DNA from 3 places in the Kitasatospora misakiensis genome. Region 3 is predicted to be linked to each of the others. Evidence: riboswitches for the same ligand, from Rfam matches in the RefSeq annotation. Region 3 holds a riboswitch; each other region holds the start of a gene.
The links. A riboswitch is a leader RNA that binds a small molecule or an ion and turns the genes downstream of it on or off. The one in region 3 is predicted to bind S-adenosylmethionine.
Positions count from the first base shown of each region.

Region 1: linked by a shared signal. The riboswitch ahead of ACFP3U_RS33230 (IclR family transcriptional regulator) and the one ahead of ACFP3U_RS03800 (aminotransferase class V-fold PLP-dependent enzyme) in region 3 are both predicted to bind S-adenosylmethionine.
Region 2: linked by a shared signal. The riboswitch ahead of thrC (threonine synthase) and the one ahead of ACFP3U_RS03800 (aminotransferase class V-fold PLP-dependent enzyme) in region 3 are both predicted to bind S-adenosylmethionine.

Region 1 is NZ_JBHSOF010000069.1:72-5,656, forward strand. Features, by position in the region: gene ACFP3U_RS33225 (SGNH/GDSL hydrolase family protein) at 265-1,545, shown strand; gene ACFP3U_RS33230 (IclR family transcriptional regulator) at 1,592-2,305, opposite strand; SAM riboswitch class I at 2,502-2,644, opposite strand; gene ACFP3U_RS33235 (DEAD/DEAH box helicase) at 2,830-4,419, opposite strand; gene ACFP3U_RS33240 (cold-shock protein) at 4,624-4,827, opposite strand; gene ACFP3U_RS33245 (hypothetical protein) at 5,325-5,552, shown strand.
Region 2 is NZ_JBHSOF010000053.1:20,104-25,688, reverse strand. Features, by position in the region: gene groL (chaperonin GroEL) at 1-684, opposite strand, end outside; gene ACFP3U_RS30285 (cold-shock protein) at 1,045-1,248, opposite strand; gene ACFP3U_RS30280 (MoaD/ThiS family protein) at 1,835-2,110, opposite strand; gene thrC (threonine synthase) at 2,175-3,455, opposite strand; SAM riboswitch class I at 3,474-3,607, opposite strand; gene ACFP3U_RS30270 (glucosyl-3-phosphoglycerate synthase) at 3,783-4,790, shown strand; gene ACFP3U_RS30265 (alpha,alpha-trehalose-phosphate synthase (UDP-forming)) at 4,829-5,585, shown strand, end outside.
Region 3 is NZ_JBHSOF010000002.1:422,708-428,292, reverse strand. Features, by position in the region: gene trpD (anthranilate phosphoribosyltransferase) at 1-988, shown strand, start outside; SAM riboswitch class IV at 1,097-1,214, shown strand; gene ACFP3U_RS03800 (aminotransferase class V-fold PLP-dependent enzyme) at 1,268-2,683, shown strand; gene ACFP3U_RS03795 (Lrp/AsnC ligand binding domain-containing protein) at 2,697-2,978, opposite strand; gene ACFP3U_RS03790 (rhomboid family intramembrane serine protease) at 2,975-3,844, opposite strand; gene ACFP3U_RS03785 (hypothetical protein) at 4,045-4,308, shown strand; gene ACFP3U_RS03780 (NYN domain-containing protein) at 4,708-5,585, shown strand, end outside.

The DNA.
Region 1 (5,585 bases), on a different contig from region 3:
CCAAAGAAACCCGATGCCGGGCCGCGCTGGTGTTTCCAGAGGATTGGCCGCTCCGGGACCGTCCGCGCTGTTGCGTGTCCGGTGCTCCCTGCCAAGCGACTGGGCGACAGTACTCCTCCGCCGAGCCCAAAACAAATCGCCCCGTCGGGGGCCGGGCCACGACCGCACGCGGACCGCACCGGCCCGGCCGACCCCGTGTCACATTTCCTCGCCGCAGGGAGTCAGTGGTCATGAGACCGACCGACACGCCCCGAGGAGGGCCCCATGAATCCGCTGAATCCGCTCAGCCGCGTCGCTTCCGTCGCCGCACTGACCGCCGCCCTGTCGATCACCGCGACCGCCGCCCCCGCCTCGGCCGGCTCGGCGCACGCGCAGCGCTGGTCGGCCGCGTGGTCCGCGTCGATGATGCGGCCCTCCACGGCGCCCTGGTTCGCGACCTGGGCCGAGCAGGGCTTCGACCACCAGTCGGTGCGGGAGGTGGTGCGGCTCAGCACGGGCGGCAAGTCCGTCCGGTTCCGGCTGTCCAACCTCTACGGGACGACTCCCCTGCGGCTGACCGGCGCCGGCGCCGGCCGGGCCGCCGACGGGGCGGCCGTCGTCCCAGGGACGCTGCGGCCGTTGCGCTTCGCGCACCGGGACTCCGTCGTCGTCCCGGCCGGCGGGGAGGTGCTCAGTGACCCGGTGCCGCTGCCGACGGCGGCCGGCGACCGGGTCGCGCTGACCCTCTACTTCGACGGCCCGACCGGCCCGGCCACCTACCACCAGCTCTCGATGACCACCACGTACCGGGCCGACGGCGACCACCGCGGTGACACCGGCGCGGCGGCGTTCGGCGACGCCGTCCGCCCCGGATACGGCTCCTGGTACTACCTGAGCGGCGTCGAGGTCACCGGCGGGCGGCCGGTGGGCAGGGCGGTGGTGGCGTTCGGCGAGTCCACCACCGACGGGTTCGGGGCCACCGTCGACGGGGACGACCGCTACCCCGACCGTCTCGCCGAACGGCTCCTCGCCGCCGACCGGCCGCGCCCCGTGCTCAACGCCGGCATCGGCTCGAACAAGATGCTCGCCGATTCCGCCTGCGCCGGGGAGAGCGCCCTGGCCCGCTTCGAGCGCGACGTGCTCGACCAGCCGAACGTCGGCACCGTGATCGTCTCGCACGGTGTGAACGACATCCTCCGCGCCGGCGACCAGGTCTGCGGGGTGGACCGCGACGACCCGCCCGTCACGCTCCAGCGGCTGATCGACGCCCACCGCGCCCTGATCCGCACCGCCCACGCCCGTGGCGTCAAGGCCGTCGGCGCCACCCTGATGCCCTTCGGCGGCGCACCGTTCTGGAGTGAGCGGACCGACCGGCTGCGTCGCGACCTGAACGAGTGGATCCGCTCGTCCGGCGCGTACGACGCGGTGGCCGACTTCGACCGGGCGATCGACCCGGCGGGCACCGGCGCCATCCCGGACGGCTACCACGCCGGCGACCACCTCCACCCCAGCCCGCTCGGCTACCGGGCCATGGCCGACAGCGTCGATCTCGACAGCCTGCGGTGACCGCAGGAGCGGACAACAGGGCGGCGGTGGAGGGCGGTTGAGCCGGTCAGGGGCGGCGGAGCGACTCGGTGAGGCGGTCCGCCGCCTCGACGACGACCGAGGAGAGCAGGGCGCCGGGGTGGCGGGTGAGCCGTTCGATCGGACCGGAGACCGTGACGGCGGCCACCACCCGGTTGGCCGGTCCGCGGACGGGCGCGGAGACGGAGGCGACACCGATCTCGCGCTCCCCGATCGACTGGGCCCAGCCCCGGCGCCGCACCCCGCTCAGGGCCGTCGCGGTGAACCGGGCCCCCTGAAGGCCGCGGTGGAGCCGCTCGGGCTCCTCCCAGGCGAGCAGGACCTGGGCGGCGGCGCCGACCTTCATCGGGAGGGTGACCCCCACCGGCACGGTGTCCCGCAGGCCGGAGAGGCGCTCGGCGGCGGCCACGCAGATCCGGACCCCGCCCTGGCGGCGGTAGAGCTGGGCGCTCTCGCCGGTGAGGTCGCGCAGCCCGCTGAGGACCGGGCCGGCGGCGGCCAGCAGCCGGTCCTCACCGGCGGCGGCCGACAGCTCCCCGAGCCGGGGGCCGAGGATGAACCGGCCCTCCACGTCCCGGGCGACCAGGCGGTGCTGTTCGAGTGCGACGGCGAGCCGGTGGGCCGTGGGCCGCGCCAGGCCGGTCACCGCGACCAGGCCGGCCAGGGTGGCGGGGCCGGCCTCCAGGGTGCCGAGGATCGAGGTGACCTTGTCGAGCACGCCGACGCCGCTCGTGTTCTCCATGGATGTACTCCGTCTCAGATCCCGTGAGCCGCGCATGGGCCCGCTCACGGAGACTCCCCGCAGGGAGCCGGGGGGGTGGTCAGCGAGGGCGGGCCGCAGAAGTCGGCCGATTGCCTGCGCCGGGCACGAGACGGGTACGCGGAAGGCCCGGGACGGGAAGCGCCCGGGGGAAGGACAGCACTGAGAGCACCGTGTCTCCTCATCTTTCCCGCGCCACATTGGCGACAGGCCGGAGTTGGCACTGATCCCGGACGGCACGGCGCGTACTTCGGACGCCGGGTCGAACGGGGAGCTGCCGGGGCTTCGTAGGGCCGGTCCCTCCACCCCTCTGGATGATTCGCGAGGAACGATACAAGACTTCCCCGCCGGCTCGCCAAGCTTTACCGCTGCCAGCCCGCAGGCAGCAGGCAGCAGGCAGCAGGCAGCAGGCAGCAGGGGCGGAACGGGCGACGGCCCGAGAAACCCGACGAGCCCGGTCCGCAGCTGCGGACCGGGCTCGTCGGCGCCTCACGGCGAGGGCGGTGCTACGCGGCGACGGTGGCGCGCCGGGGCGGGCGGCGACGGCCGGTGGAGCCCTGGGCGTCGCGGCCGGAGCCGGTGCGGGTGCCGCCGGCCGTACGGGTGTCGCCGCCGGTCCGGGTGTCGCCGGCCGTGCGGGTGGAGCGGCCTCGGTGACCCCGGCTCGCGGACGGGCTGCGGCGCGGGCGCTCGACCACGGGGTCGGGAATCACGGTGGGGACGCCGGTGGGCACCCGGGCGCCGGTGATCCGGGCCAGGTCCTCATCGCCGGCGGTGACCCGGGTGGTGACGGGGGTGATGGCCGCCGTCGCCATCAGGCGGGTCATCGCGCGGCGCTGGTTGGGCAGCACCAGCGTGACCACGGTGCCGGACTCGCCGGCCCGGGCGGTGCGGCCGCCCCGGTGGAGGTAGTCCTTGTGGTCGGTCGGCGGGTCCAGGTTGACGACCAGGTCGAGGCCGTCGATGTGGATGCCCCGGGCGGCGACGTTGGTCGCGATCAGGGCCGTGACCTGGCCGGTCCGGAACTGGTCCAGGGTGCGGTTGCGCTGGGGCTGGGACTTGCCGCCGTGCAGGGCCGCGGCCTTCACCCCGTTCGCGAGCAGGTCCGCCACCAGGCGGTCGGCGCCGTCCTTGGTGTCGGTGAACATGATCACCCGGCCGTCCCGGGACGCGATGTGGGCGATCGTGGCGCCCTTGTCGAAGTTCTGCACGTGCAGGACGTGGTGCTCCATGGTGCTCACCGCGCCCGCCGACGGGTCCACCGAGTGGGTGACCGGGTCGTTGAGGAAGCGCCGCACCAGCCGGTCCACGTTGCGGTCCAGGGTGGCGGAGAACAGCATCGTCTGGCCGCCCTCGGCGACCTGCTCCAGGAGTTCGGTGACCTGCGGCAGGAAGCCCATGTCGGCCATCTGGTCGGCCTCGTCGAGCACCGTGATGCCGACCTCGTCGAGCCGGCAGTCACCGCGCTGGATCAGGTCCTTGAGCCGGCCGGGCGTGGCCACCACGACCTCGGCCCCGCGGTTCAGCGCCTGGGCCTGGCGTCCGATCGACATCCCGCCGACCGCGGTCGCCAGCCTCAGCCGCAGCGCGTGGGCGTAGGGGGTGAGGGCCTCGGTGACCTGCTGCGCGAGTTCGCGGGTGGGGACCAGCACCAGGGCCAGCGGGCGGCCCTTCTCGGCCCGGCGCCCGGCGGTGCGGGCCAGTACGGCGAGGCCGAAGGCGATGGTCTTGCCCGAGCCGGTGCGGCCGCGTCCGAGGACGTCGCGGCCGGCCAGCGAGTTCGGCAGCGTCGCGGCCTGGATCGGGAAGGGCGTGGTGACGCCCTGGCGGGTCAGTACCGACAGCAGGGCCTTCGGCATGTCCAGCTCGGCGAAGGACTCGACGGCGGGCAGGGCCGGGGTGGTGCTGACCGGCATCGCGAACTCGGCCGGCGCGGACGCGCCCTGGCCGGCGCCACGGCCGGGGGTCCGTCGGCCTCCGGCGGGCCGGGCGCCGTAGAAGGCGCCGCCACCCGAACGGGAGCCCCCCGCGGAGCGGGAGGCGGCGGCGGAGCGGGAGTTGGCGTTCTGATAGGGCGAGCGACTGGAACGGCTCATACGGGAAACCTTCCTCGGGGCGGCACGTCACGAGGAAGGCTCCATGGCGCGGAGCACCGGCGGAGACCGCAAGGAACGGGCCTGAACGGCCGAAACGGGCCGGAACGGCCGGGGATGCGCCGTGGCGCACATGCCGAGGGGCCCGCACCGAGCGTGTACGCGGTGCGGGCCCCTCGCTGCTTGGCGGGTGCCGTGGCAGAAGTACTACAGCGGGCGAATGTTCTCGGCCTGCGGGCCCTTCTGACCCTGCGTGACGTCGAACTCGACCTTCTGGCCCTCGAGCAGCTCACGGAAGCCGTTGGCGTTGATGTTCGAGTAGTGGGCGAACACGTCCGGACCGCCACCGTCCTGCTCGATGAAGCCGAAGCCCTTTTCCGAGTTGAACCACTTCACGGTGCCATTAGCCATAAAAATTTCTCCTTCAAAGCGTCCGGAGCGCACACAGCGTGTGCTCCGAGTCGCCGCACAAGCACCCACCCGGGGAAGAGCCGGGTAAACAAAAATGCGCCTGCGAAACATCAGCAGGCGCACACAAAGTTCATGGGGACCACTACTGCAACTAGGTCGACTCTAGCAGGCTCGGGCTCGCCGCGGGCGAATATTTCGCCCCCAATTTTTGAAAAGTGCTCCCGGGGCCGCCCGCCCCGGGCCGTCGCGGGCGCCAACGGGCCCCGGGCGCACGGTGGTTGGCGCGCTCGCGGGCCCTCCGAACCGACGGCGGGGGAGGGCGGATCCCACCGCCCTCCCCCGGTCGTGCCGCGGCGGCGAGGGCGCGCGGGCAATCCTCCGCGCCCACCCTGACCGCCCGCGCGCGGACCGCACCGACCTGCGACATTCCGCTCCGCTCGAACTCGCATGCGCCGAAAAGGGTTCGCTCCCGGGGTTTCCGGCGCATACTGGTGGGGATGACGAATTATTCAGCAGCGCGCCGCCCCCTCCCCAACAGCCCCTTCAAGGCTCCGGTGGAGGCACCCCGCAAGCACTTCACCGTCGGCGACCGGGTCACCCACGACCGGTACGGCCTCGGCCGTGTCATCGGCGTCGAGGGGGACGGCGACATCGCCGTCCTCGTCGACTTCGGGTCACGGCAAGAACGCGTCACCCCGCCGTACAGCGCGATGTACACCCTCTGAGCGCGATGTACTCCCTCTGACCCCGCTCGACCC
Region 2 (5,585 bases), on a different contig from region 3:
GACCGAGCCGATCTTGGAGTTGGCGATCAGGATGTACGGGTCCTCGAACGAGGTCTCCATACGCTCCAGGTCGGTGGCGAAGTAGGCCGAGATGTAGCCCTTGTCGAAGCGCATGCCCTCGGTGAGCTCGAGCTCCAGACCGAAGGTGTTGCTCTCCTCGACGGTGATGACGCCTTCCTTGCCGACCTTGTCCATGGCCTCGGCGATCAGCTCGCCGATCTGGGTGTCGGCGGCGGAGATGGAGGCGGTGGAGGCGATCTGCTCCTTGGTCTCCACGTCCTTGGCCTGGGCCAGGAGCTGGTCGGAGACGGCGGCGACGGCCTTCTCGATGCCGCGCTTCAGGGCCATCGGGTTGGCGCCGGCGGCGACGTTGCGCAGACCCTCGCGGACGAGCGCCTGGGCCAGCACGGTGGCGGTGGTGGTGCCGTCACCCGCGACGTCGTCGGTCTTCTTGGCGACCTCCTTGACGAGCTCCGCGCCGATCTTCTCGTACGGGTCCTCGAGCTCGATCTCCTTGGCGATGGAGACACCGTCGTTGGTGATCGTGGGGGCGCCCCACTTCTTCTCCAGCACGACGTTGCGGCCCTTGGGGCCGAGCGTGACCTTCACCGCGTCGGCGAGCTGGTTCATGCCACGCTCAAGGCCGCGGCGAGCTTCCTCATCAAAGGCGATGATCTTGGCCATCAGAAGTGGTCCTCCGGGACACGGTCGACTGCTCGGACCAAGGGGTGCCCGCGACGGACGGCCCTGGTGTGCGGGGGTCCTTTCCCCTACCGCTCCCGGGGGCCTCACCGACCCGGTCCGCTGTCACTCTCACGCTGTGAGTGCTAACGCCAATGATTAGCACTCTGGGTGGGCGAGTGCAAGCCCAATCGGGCAACCCGCGAGCCGCGGCACCCCCGCCCGCACCCCCTCCTGCCCCACGCCGGCGACCGCGTCCGGACATGACGGCGGGCCCGGACGACCGAGGTCGTCCGGGCCCGCCGTGAAGCAAGAGGTGCGCCAGCCGAATGGGCCGAGCAGAGCTCCCGGGTGTCGGAAAGGTCAGACCGCCGCGCGGACCATGTCCGCCTGCGGACCCTTCTGCCCCTGAGAGATCTCGAACTCGACCCGCTGGCCCTCCTCAAGGGTGCGGTAGCCGTCCATCTGGATCGCGCTGTAGTGGACGAAGACGTCCGCACCACCGTCGACCGCGATGAAGCCGTAACCCTTCTCCGCGTTGAACCACTTGACGGTGCCCTGAGCCATTCCGAACTCCCCTAGTGCTGTGCTGGCCCTTCACGCGCCCGCAGGTCTGCGGGCCCGGGTCTGGTTGGAGGCCGGCCCGGGGACCCCCCCTGGGCACAGCCGCGCACGCCACAATCCTCCCGATGCCGCCGAACGGCGTCCGGCGAACGGGCGATTGCGTCGACCGCGGCTGAATGTATCCGGATCGACGCCCTCTGCAACAGGGTCAATGGCGGGGAATTCACCCGCGGCACCGGAGGACAGTACGGGAGCAATCGGGATAAGCCGCCGCATTTCCCGCCGGACATAGCGGACGTATTACCCAAAATCCGCGCCAGAATTCTGACACCGGCCTGACATGTTTCCGGGTCACAGGCCCGCCGCGGGTCTCGGCGGGCGGGACGGCGGCGGCGGTGGCGATGCGGCGGATTCGTTCCCGGAGAAGGGGCGGGCGCGCCCCTGTTCCCGGTCCAGCGACACTTTACTCCGCCCGGGACGGAATACATTCCCGCCAAAATGCGCACGGCCGTCCGCGGCACGGAATTCCGTGCCGCGGACGGCCGGTAACGGCGCGCCCGACCCGCGGGGAACGGGCGCGTCCGACGGTTCACCCGCCGGCGACCGCCGGGATGATCGAAACGTTCGCGCCGTCCTTGATCTCGGTCGCCAGACCCTCGGCGAACCGCACGTCGTCGTCGTTCACGTAGACATTGACGAAACGGCGCAGCTTGCCGGTGTCGTCCAGGATGCGCGCGGCGATCCCGGCGTGGTTCCGCTCCAGGTCGGCGATGACCTCGCCCAGCGTGGCGCCCTCGGCGGGCACCTCGCTGGCGCCGCCGGTGTAGGTGCGCAGGATGGTCGGGATGCGGACGTTGGCGCTCATGGGGGTCTCCTCGTTGCGGGCGCTGAGCGGGTGGAGCTGGGGAGTGGCAGACGTCGGGCGGGGATCAGGCGGAGGCCAGGCCGGCGCCCCGGAAGGCGTCCAGGGTCGGCCGGATGACGGCGGTCATCCCGGCGTCCGCGACGGCGTCGAGCGTCTTCAGGCCGTCGCCGGTGTTGATCGCGACGGTCTCCTTCGACGGGTCCAGCTGCCCGGTCTCGACCAGCTTCTTCAGCACGCCGACGGTCACCCCGCCCGCGGTCTCCGCGAAGATGCCCTCGGTCCGGGCCAGCAGCCGGATCGCCGCGACGACCTCCTCGTCGGTCACGTCCTCGACCGCGCCGCCGGTGCGCCGGGCGATGTCCAGCACGTACGGGCCGTCGGCCGGGTTGCCGATCGCCAGCGACTTGGCGATGGTGTCCGGCTTGACCGGGCGGATCACGTCGTGGCCGGCCTTGTACGCCGCCGAGACCGGCGAGCAGCCCGCCGCCTGGGCGCCGAAGATCCGGTACGGCCGGTCCTCGACCAGGCCCAGCTTGATCAGCTCCTGCAGCCCCTTGTCGATCTTGGTGAGCTGGGAGCCCGAGGCGATCGGGATCACGATCTGCTCCGGCAGCCGCCAGCCGAGCTGCTCGCAGATCTCGAAGGCGAGCGTCTTGGAGCCCTCGCCGTAGTACGGCCTCAGGTTGACGTTGACGAAGCCCCAGCCCTCGCCGGCCGGGTCGCCGATCAGCTCCGAGCAGAACCGGTTCACGTCGTCGTAGTTGCCCTCGATGCCGACCAGCTCGCCGCCGTACACCCCGGCCATCACGACCTTGCCCTGCTCCAGGTCGTGCGGGATGAACACGCAGGACCGGAAGCCCGCCCGGGCCGCCGCCGCGCCCACCGCGCCGGCCAGGTTGCCGGTCGACGAGCAGGACAGCGTGGTGTAGCCGAACGCGCGGGCCGCCTCGATGGCGCAGGCCACCACGCGGTCCTTGAAGGAGTGGGTCGGGTTGCCGGAGTCGTCCTTGATGTGCAGCTGCCCGGTGAAGCCGAGCTCGCGGCCCAGGTTGTCCGCCTTCACCAGCGGGGTCCACCCCGGGTTGAGGTTCGGCTTGGTCGCCACGTCGGCCGGGACGGGCAGCAGCGGCGCGTAGCGCCAGATCGACGCCGGACCGGCCTCGATCCGCTTGCGCAGCTCCTCGGCGCCCTCGCTGCCGAAGTCGTAGGCGATCTCCAGCGGGCCGAAGCACTCCAGGCACGCGAAGCTGGGGCCGAGCGGGAACCGGGTGCCGCACTCGCGACAGGACAGCTGAGTGGCGGGGCCGAGGTCGACGGCGGCGGGTGCGACGGTGTCGATAGACATGATGGGCGGAGGCCTCTCTCCTCATCTTCCCCGTGACGCGGTCGCGCCCCAGGCCGGAATTGGCACCTGTCCCGCCGGGGCCCGAAGGCCGGCCGAGCGAGAAGGTTGCCGGGACGTCAACGGGCCGTTCCCTCAGTCCCTCTGGATGAGCTCTGTGAAGTTGTGGTCCTGCTCAGCGGCGACCCCGGCGTGCGAAGGTCCGACCGCTGTACGAAGACTGTATCCGAAGGCCTCGGTCCCGAACGGGACCGTCCGCCACGCGAGATGACACGTCCCACCCTCCCCCCGCCTCCGGCCGGGGAGACCCCGTCCGCCGAGGAGAGCACCGTGCCCGCCGAACCGATCCCCGCGCTCCTCCCCGAGACGGCGTCCTGGCTGCGCCGGCGCTCGTGGAACGCGGCCGACCGCCCGGTGCACACCCTGCCGGCGGCCAAACGCGCGCTCGGCCCGGCCGGCACCGTCAGCGTCGTGCTGCCCGCCCTGGACGAGGAGGCCACCGTCGGCGGGATCGTCCGGGTCATCCGGCGCGAGCTGATGGAGCGGCTGCCGCTGGTCGACGAGCTGGTGGTGGTCGACTCCGGCTCCGTCGACGGCACCGCCGAGGTGGCCGCCGAGGCCGGCGCCACCGTCGTCCACCGGGACGCCATCCTGCCCCGGCTGCCCGCCGCCCCCGGCAAGGGCGAGGTGCTCTGGCGCTCGCTGCTGGTCACCCGCGGCGAGATCGTCTGCTTCGTCGACGCCGACCTGCGCGAGTTCGACCCGGCCCTGGTCTCCGGCATCATCGGCCCGCTGCTCACCGAGCCGGACATCCAACTGGTCAAGGCGATGTACGACCGGCCGCTGGAGACCGACGGCGCGGTGGTCCCGGCCGGCGGCGGCCGGGTCACCGAACTCGTCGCCCGCCCCCTGCTCAACCTGCACTGGCCGGAACTCGCCGGTTTCGTCCAGCCGCTCGGCGGCGAGTACGCGGCCCGCCGCTCACTGCTCGAACGGCTGCCCTTCCCCACCGGCTACGGCGTCGAGCTCGGCCTGCTCGTCGACGCCCTGGAGACGGCCGGCCTGGACGCGCTCGCCCAGGTGGACGTCGGCGTCCGTCACCACCGGCACCAGGACGCCCAGGCACTCGGTCGAATGGCGGCCACGATCTACCGCACCGCGCTGGAACGACTGGACCGCACGCACCGACTGAAGGCCTCCGCGGATCTGGTCCACCCGCTGCTCACCCAGTTCACCCGCGACCCGCTGACCCGCGCCTTCACCGCCCACACCCACCCGGTCACCGGTACCGAGCGCCCGCCGATGCACACCGTCCCCGAGTACGCCACCCGACGCTGAGGGGTTTGCCGCCGCGGACCCACGGCAACCAACCAACCATGGGTGATCTCACGAGCGAGCGTTCGAATCCGTCCGGCTCCGCCTCCGTCCTGGTGGCGTCGAACCGGGGACCGGTGTCGTTCGGCACCGCGGACGACGGCACGCTGACCCTCCGCAGAGGCGGCGGCGGCCTGGTCTCCGGGCTCTCCGCCATCGACGACCCGGACGCCGTCTGGGTCTGCGCCGCCCTGTCCGACGCCGACCGCCGGGCCGCCCGCGAGGCCCCCGACGGCCGCCTCGACCGGGCCGGCCACGAGGTCGGCGGCCAGGCCGTCCGGATGCTCGACATCGACCCCGAGACCTTCGCCCGCGCCTACAACGGCATCGCCAACTCGACCCTCTGGTTCGTCCACCACCTGCTCTGGAACACCCCGACCGCCCCCGCCTTCGACGCCGGCTTCCGCACCGAGTGGCAGGCCTACACCGCGTACAACACCGCCTTCGCCGAGGCCCTCGCCGCCGAGGCCGCCCCCGGCGCCGCCGTCCTGGTGCAGGACTACCACCTCTCGCTCGTCCCGGCGCTGCTCCGCGCGGCCCGCCCCGACCTGCGGATCGGCCACTTCTCGCACACCCCCTGGGCGCCGCCCGAGTACCTGCGGCTGCTGCCCGACGACATCGCCGAGGCCGTCCTCACCGGCGTCCTCGGCGCCGACCGGGCGGGCTTCCTGACCCGCCGCTGGGCGCTCGCCTTCGCCGACTGCTGCGAGCGGTTCCTCGGCGCGGAGGTCCACCGCGAGGCGCTCACCGTGACGTACG
Region 3 (5,585 bases):
GGAGGACCTCGACCGCGCGGCCACCGCGTGGGCGATGGACCGGATCATGAGCGGCGAGGCCTCCCCGGTCCAGGTCGCCGGCTTCATGGTGGCGCTGCGGGCCAAGGGCGAGACGGTCGACGAGATCTCCGGCCTGGTCGACTCGATGTACGCGCACGCCGAGCCGCTGGACATCCCCGGTCCGGCCGTGGACATCGTCGGCACCGGCGGCGACCGGGCCAAGACCGTCAACATCTCCACCATGTCGGCGATCGTCGCGGCCGCGGCCGGCGCCAAGGTCGTCAAGCACGGCAACCGGGCCGCCTCCTCGGCCAGCGGCTCCTCGGACGTGCTGGAGAAGCTGGGCATCAGGCTGGACCTCCGGCCGCGCCGGGTCGCCGAGGTCGCCGAGGAGGTCGGGCTCACCTTCTGCTTCGCGGCCACCTTCCACCCGTCGATGCGGCACGCCGCGCCGGCCCGGCGCGACCTCGGGGTGCCCACCGCCTTCAACATCCTCGGGCCGCTCACCAACCCGGCCCGGGTGACGGCGCACGCGATCGGCTGCTTCGACACCCGCCTGGCGGCCCTGATCGCCGGCGTGCTCGCCCGGCGCGGCGCCACCGCCCTGGTCTTCCGGGGCGACGACGGGCTGGACGAGCTGACCATCACCACCACCTCGCGGGTGTGGGTCGTCCGCGACGGCGCCGTCACCGAGACCAGCTTCGACCCGCGCGAGGTCGGCATCCAGCCGGTCGGCATCGAGGCGCTGCGCGGCGGCGACCCGGCCTACAACGCGGAGGTCGCGCGCCGGATGCTCGCCGGGGAGCACGGCCCGGTCCGCGACGCGGTGCTGCTGAACTCGGCGGCGGCGCTGGTGGCGCTCGACCTGACCGGCGCCCCGCTCGCGGAGCAGCTCGGGGCGGCCATGCGGCGTACCGCCGAGGCCGTCGACTCGGGTGCCGCGGCGGACCTGCTGAAGCACTGGTCGGAGGCCACCGCCCGGGTGTGACACGGCGGTTGGGGGCCCATCGGGAGTTCGCCCGGTGGGCCCCTGCGCGTGTCCGGGATGTGGACTCCTGTTTGACCGGGGGGTGGACTCGACCTACAGTCTTGGCCAGGTCATGAGCGACAGCGACAAGCCCCAGCTTGCTGTCCGGCAACCCTCCGTCCGTGGCGGGGTGCCCTGGGTGAGGACCGGGTCACGTGGCGTTCCGTCCGCGTGGCAAGCGCGGACGCCCGGATCACATCGCACTCCCGGGGTCCCTGACCCGTATAGGAGTGCATCCCCATGTCTTCTGTCGCCGCCCGCCCGTCGCCCGCCGCCACCCTTGATTCGGCGCGCTCCGCGCGGCCCCTCCCGAGCACCCCCCTCGCCGTCCTCGGCCACGACGTGCAGGTCCCGCTCGCCAACGGTGACAAGGTCACCTACGCGGCGCTCGACTACGCCGCCAGCGCCCCGGCCCTCCAGCGGGTCTGGGACGAGGTCGCCGCCTACGCCCCGTACTACGGCAGCGTGCACCGCGGCGCCGGCTACCTGTCGCAGCTCTCCACCGACCTGTTCGAGCAGAGCCGCCGCACCGTCGCCGAGTTCCTGGACCTGCGCGAGGACGACCAGGTGGTCTTCACCCGCGCCACCACCGACTCGCTCAACCTGCTGGCCGGCGCCGTCCCGGCCGGGACCAGGGTGTTCGCCTTCGAGACCGAGCACCACGCCTCGCTGCTGCCCTGGGCGCACGCCGGTCTGAGCGTCACCTACCTGCGGGCCCCGCGTTCGCACGCCGAGGCGGTCGCCGCCTTCGACGCCGCGCTCGCCGAGGCGCCCGAGGGCCCCAAGCTGCTCTGTGTCACCGGCGCCTCGAACGTCACCGGCGAGCTCTGGCCGGTCGCCGAGCTGACCCGGACCGCCCACCGGCACGGCGCCCGGGTGGTGCTGGACGCCGCGCAGCTGGCCCCGCACCACCGGGTCTCGGTGCGCGAGCTGGGCGTCGACTGGATCGCCTTCTCCGGCCACAAGCTGTACGCGCCGTTCGGCGCCGGGGTGCTGGCCGGCCGGGCCGACTGGCTGGACGCGGCCGAGCCGTACCTGGCCGGCGGCGGCGCCACCCGTACGGTGGCCCGGGAGGCGGACGGCTCGGTGGCCGTGCAGTGGAACACCGGTCCGGCCCGGCACGAGGCCGGTTCGCCGAACGTCATCGGCGTCTACGCGATCGCCGCGGCCTGTCGGGCGCTCGGCGAGGCCGGGTTCGACGCGCTGGAGGCCCGCGAGCGGGCGCTGATCGCCCGGCTGGACGCCGGCCTGGCGGAGATCCCGGAGGTCAGGGTGCTGAACCTGTTCGGCGCCGACGCGGCCCGGGTGGGCGTGCTGTCCTTCGTCGTCCGGGGCTGGAACAGCTCGCACTTCTCGGCCGCGCTCTCCGCCGAGTACGGCATCGGGGTGCGGGACGGCCTCTTCTGCGCCCACCCGCTGGTGCGCACGCTGCTCGGCGACGAGGAGGCCGCGCCCTCCGAGTGCGGCGCGCCGGAGCCGTCGCTGCCGGGCGAGCGCAGCCTGAACGCGATCCGGGTGAGCTTCGGCGCGGGCACCCCGGACGAGCACGTGGACCGGTTCCTGGCCGCCGTCCGGGAGCTGGTCACGGACGGCGCGGCGTGGACCTACCGGAACGAGGGCGGCCGCTGCGTCGTGGACACCCGTCGCGAGGGCTGAGGCCTCCGGTCGGCTACTCGTCGAGGCCGATCGCGAACGCGGCCTCCAGGTCGTGCTGGGAGTAGGTGCGGAAGGCGATCTGGGTCTCGGTGTGGGCCACGCCCGGGACCTTGTTCAGCCGGCCGGGGATCACCTCGGCGAGGTCGTCGTGCCGGCGCACCCGCGCCATCGCCACCAGGTCGTAGCCGCCGGTCACCGAGTAGACCTCGCTGACGCCCTCGATGGCGGCGATCGCCTCGGCGATCTCCGGGATGCGGTCGACACTGGTCTTGATCAGGACGATGGCGGTGATCACGGTCGCGTACTCCTTTGTGAGGTGCCGCCAGGGTATCGGGCATCGGCCGCACCGTCGCGGGGGCGGGGGCGGGGGCGGGTGCGGGTGCCGGTGCGCCGGGGCCGGCGCTCGATCAGGGTGCAGGCGTAGAGGAAGCCGGCCGCGAAGCCGATCACGTGCACCAGGTACGCGACCCCAGGCCCGGCGGAGTGGACGGACCACCACTGGAGGGCGAACCAGAGCCCCAGCACCAGCCAGGCCGGGAAGCGCAGCGGCAGGAAGAGCAGCAGCGGGACGAGCGTGGTGACCCGGGCACGCGGGTGGAAGCGCAGATAGGCGCCGAGCACGGCGGAGATCGCGCCCGAGGCGCCGATCAGCACCCGGGTCGAGTCCGGCGAGTGCGCCTCGGCCAGCGAGAAGCCGTAGGTGGTCAGCGCGCCGGCCGCCACATAGAAGAGGAGGAACCGGGAGCGGCCGAGCCGGCGCTCCACGGTGGGGCCGAAGACGTACAGGAAGAGCAGGTTGCCGAGCAGGTGCAGCCAGCCGCCGTGCAGGAAGAGCGCGCTGAGCACGGCGAGCGCGGGGTGCTTGCCCGGGGTGGCCGCGGCCGGGCAGCCGGGCACCGGGTCGGGGGCCTCGGCCAGTTGGTCGGCGGTCAGCGGGTGGCCGGTCAGCAGTTCGGCGGGGACGGCCCCCCAGCGCTGCTCGTAGCGCTGCTCCGCGCAGACCCGGGTCTGGCCGCGGCCGTAGAGCGGGTTGAGTCCGGCGGCCGGTCCGAGCAGGAAGACCGCGGTGTTGAGCGCGATCAGCGCGTAGCAGACGGCAGGGGCGGTGGCGGCCGGTCGGCCGCGGTGCGCTCCGGCGTGGGCGGGGACCGGGATCGCCATGGGCCCCAGCATCCCCCCGGGGCGGGCCGGGCACCGCGCGGTTACGGCAGGTGGGCTACGGCTCCGGAGCGGTCGGCCGGTGGCCGGGAAGGTTGCCCCAGGCAATAGGCTTGGGCCGGGCATTCCCGCCTCCCGCCGCCGACGCCGGGGCCCCGGGGGGAGCGCCTGAGCCCGTTCCGGGACCACCGAGAGGATCCCCGATGACCGTCCCCGCCCTGACCTCCGAGACGCGCTGGCGCTGCACGCTCTGCGGCAACCTGACCCGCTTCGACGTGACCCGGACCGCCCGGGTCACCGAGTTCCTCCACTTCGACCTGGCCGGCGAGTCCAAGGTCGAGGAGACCCAGGTGCTGAGCGAGACCGTGGAGTCGGTGCGCTGTCGCTGGTGCAACGCGGTGGACCAGGTCGAGCTGATCGCCCGCCCCGGCGCGGACGAGGCCGCCGGGGCCCCCGAGCAGGGCTGACCGCTCGTGGGTGGGCGGCGGGCGGCGTGGCCGCCCGCCGCACGGGACAATACGGAGAGAACGCACGGAGTGTGACGGGGGTGGCGGCCGACGGCCGTACCCCGCTGGACCAGGATCGGAGCCGAGGACGTGGTGGACGCAGCGAAGGAGCCCGCCGGGCCGCAGGGGCGGCAGCCCGCTGTGGACGCGCAGGCGCCGGACGCGGCAGTGGCCGCCCCCTCCGGCACCGTGGCCCCGGCGGAGGCGCCGGCCGGGGAGGAGTCCGGCGGCGGTGACGAGCCGGCGGCAGCCCTCGGCGGCGCGGGCGGACCGGGCGGACCGGGCGGACCGAGCGAGCCGGACGCGGGGGAGTCGACCGGCGGCGACGGCGGGGAGGGCGACCGTACGGCGCCCGAGACGCTGGACCGGCCGCTGCCCGAGGGCGTGCGCCGGCGCGTGGTCGGCCTGGCCTCGGACGCGCTCGGCGGCCTCCCGCTCGGCGAGCTGCCCCAGTCGCTGCGCCAGTACGCCAAGTTCACCCCCGCCCGCCGGGCCAAGTACGCGGCGACCGCGCTGGCCGCGGCGCTGGAGGCGGAGCCGGCCTTCCGGGTGCGGATAGCGGAGCGGCTGCGGCTGGGCCAGCCGGACCTTGTCAGGGCCCTGGAGTCGGGCACCGTGCCGGGCGCCGCCGACCCGATGGACGTGGCCGCGGCCGCCTATCTGGTGCGGTCCGCCGGCTGGAGCCGGCTGGTGGCCGAGGCCGGCGAGGAGGCCGAGCGGGCCGGCACCGAGGGCGCGGTGGCGGAGGCGACCCGGCTGGTCGAGAAGCTCCAGGCCGAACTGGCCGAGCTGCGCACCACGGCCCGGTCCGACCTGGAGCGGCAGCGGGCCGAGTCGGAGGACGTCCGCAAGGAGGCCGAGTCGCTGCGCCGGCGGCTGCGTTCGCTGGAGAGCGACACCCGCCGGGCGCAGGCGGAGACCCGGAAGGTCACCGCCGAGCTGGAGGCGGTCAGGGCGCAGGCGGCGGCGGAGCGCAGCGCCGCGGAGGGCGAGGCGCGGCGGCTGCGGCACCGGGTCACGGAGCTGGAGACCTCCGTCGAGCAGGGCCGCCGGTCGGCCCGCGAGGGGCGCAGCGTCGAGGACATGCGGCTGCGGCTGCTGCTGGACACCGTGCTGCAGTCGGCGCAGGGCCTCCAGCGGGAGCTGGCGCTGCCGGTCTCCCAGATCCGCCCGGCGGACCTGGTGGAGGCGGTGGTGCCGGGCGCGGCCTCGCCGCACGACGTGGCGCGGCGCGGACT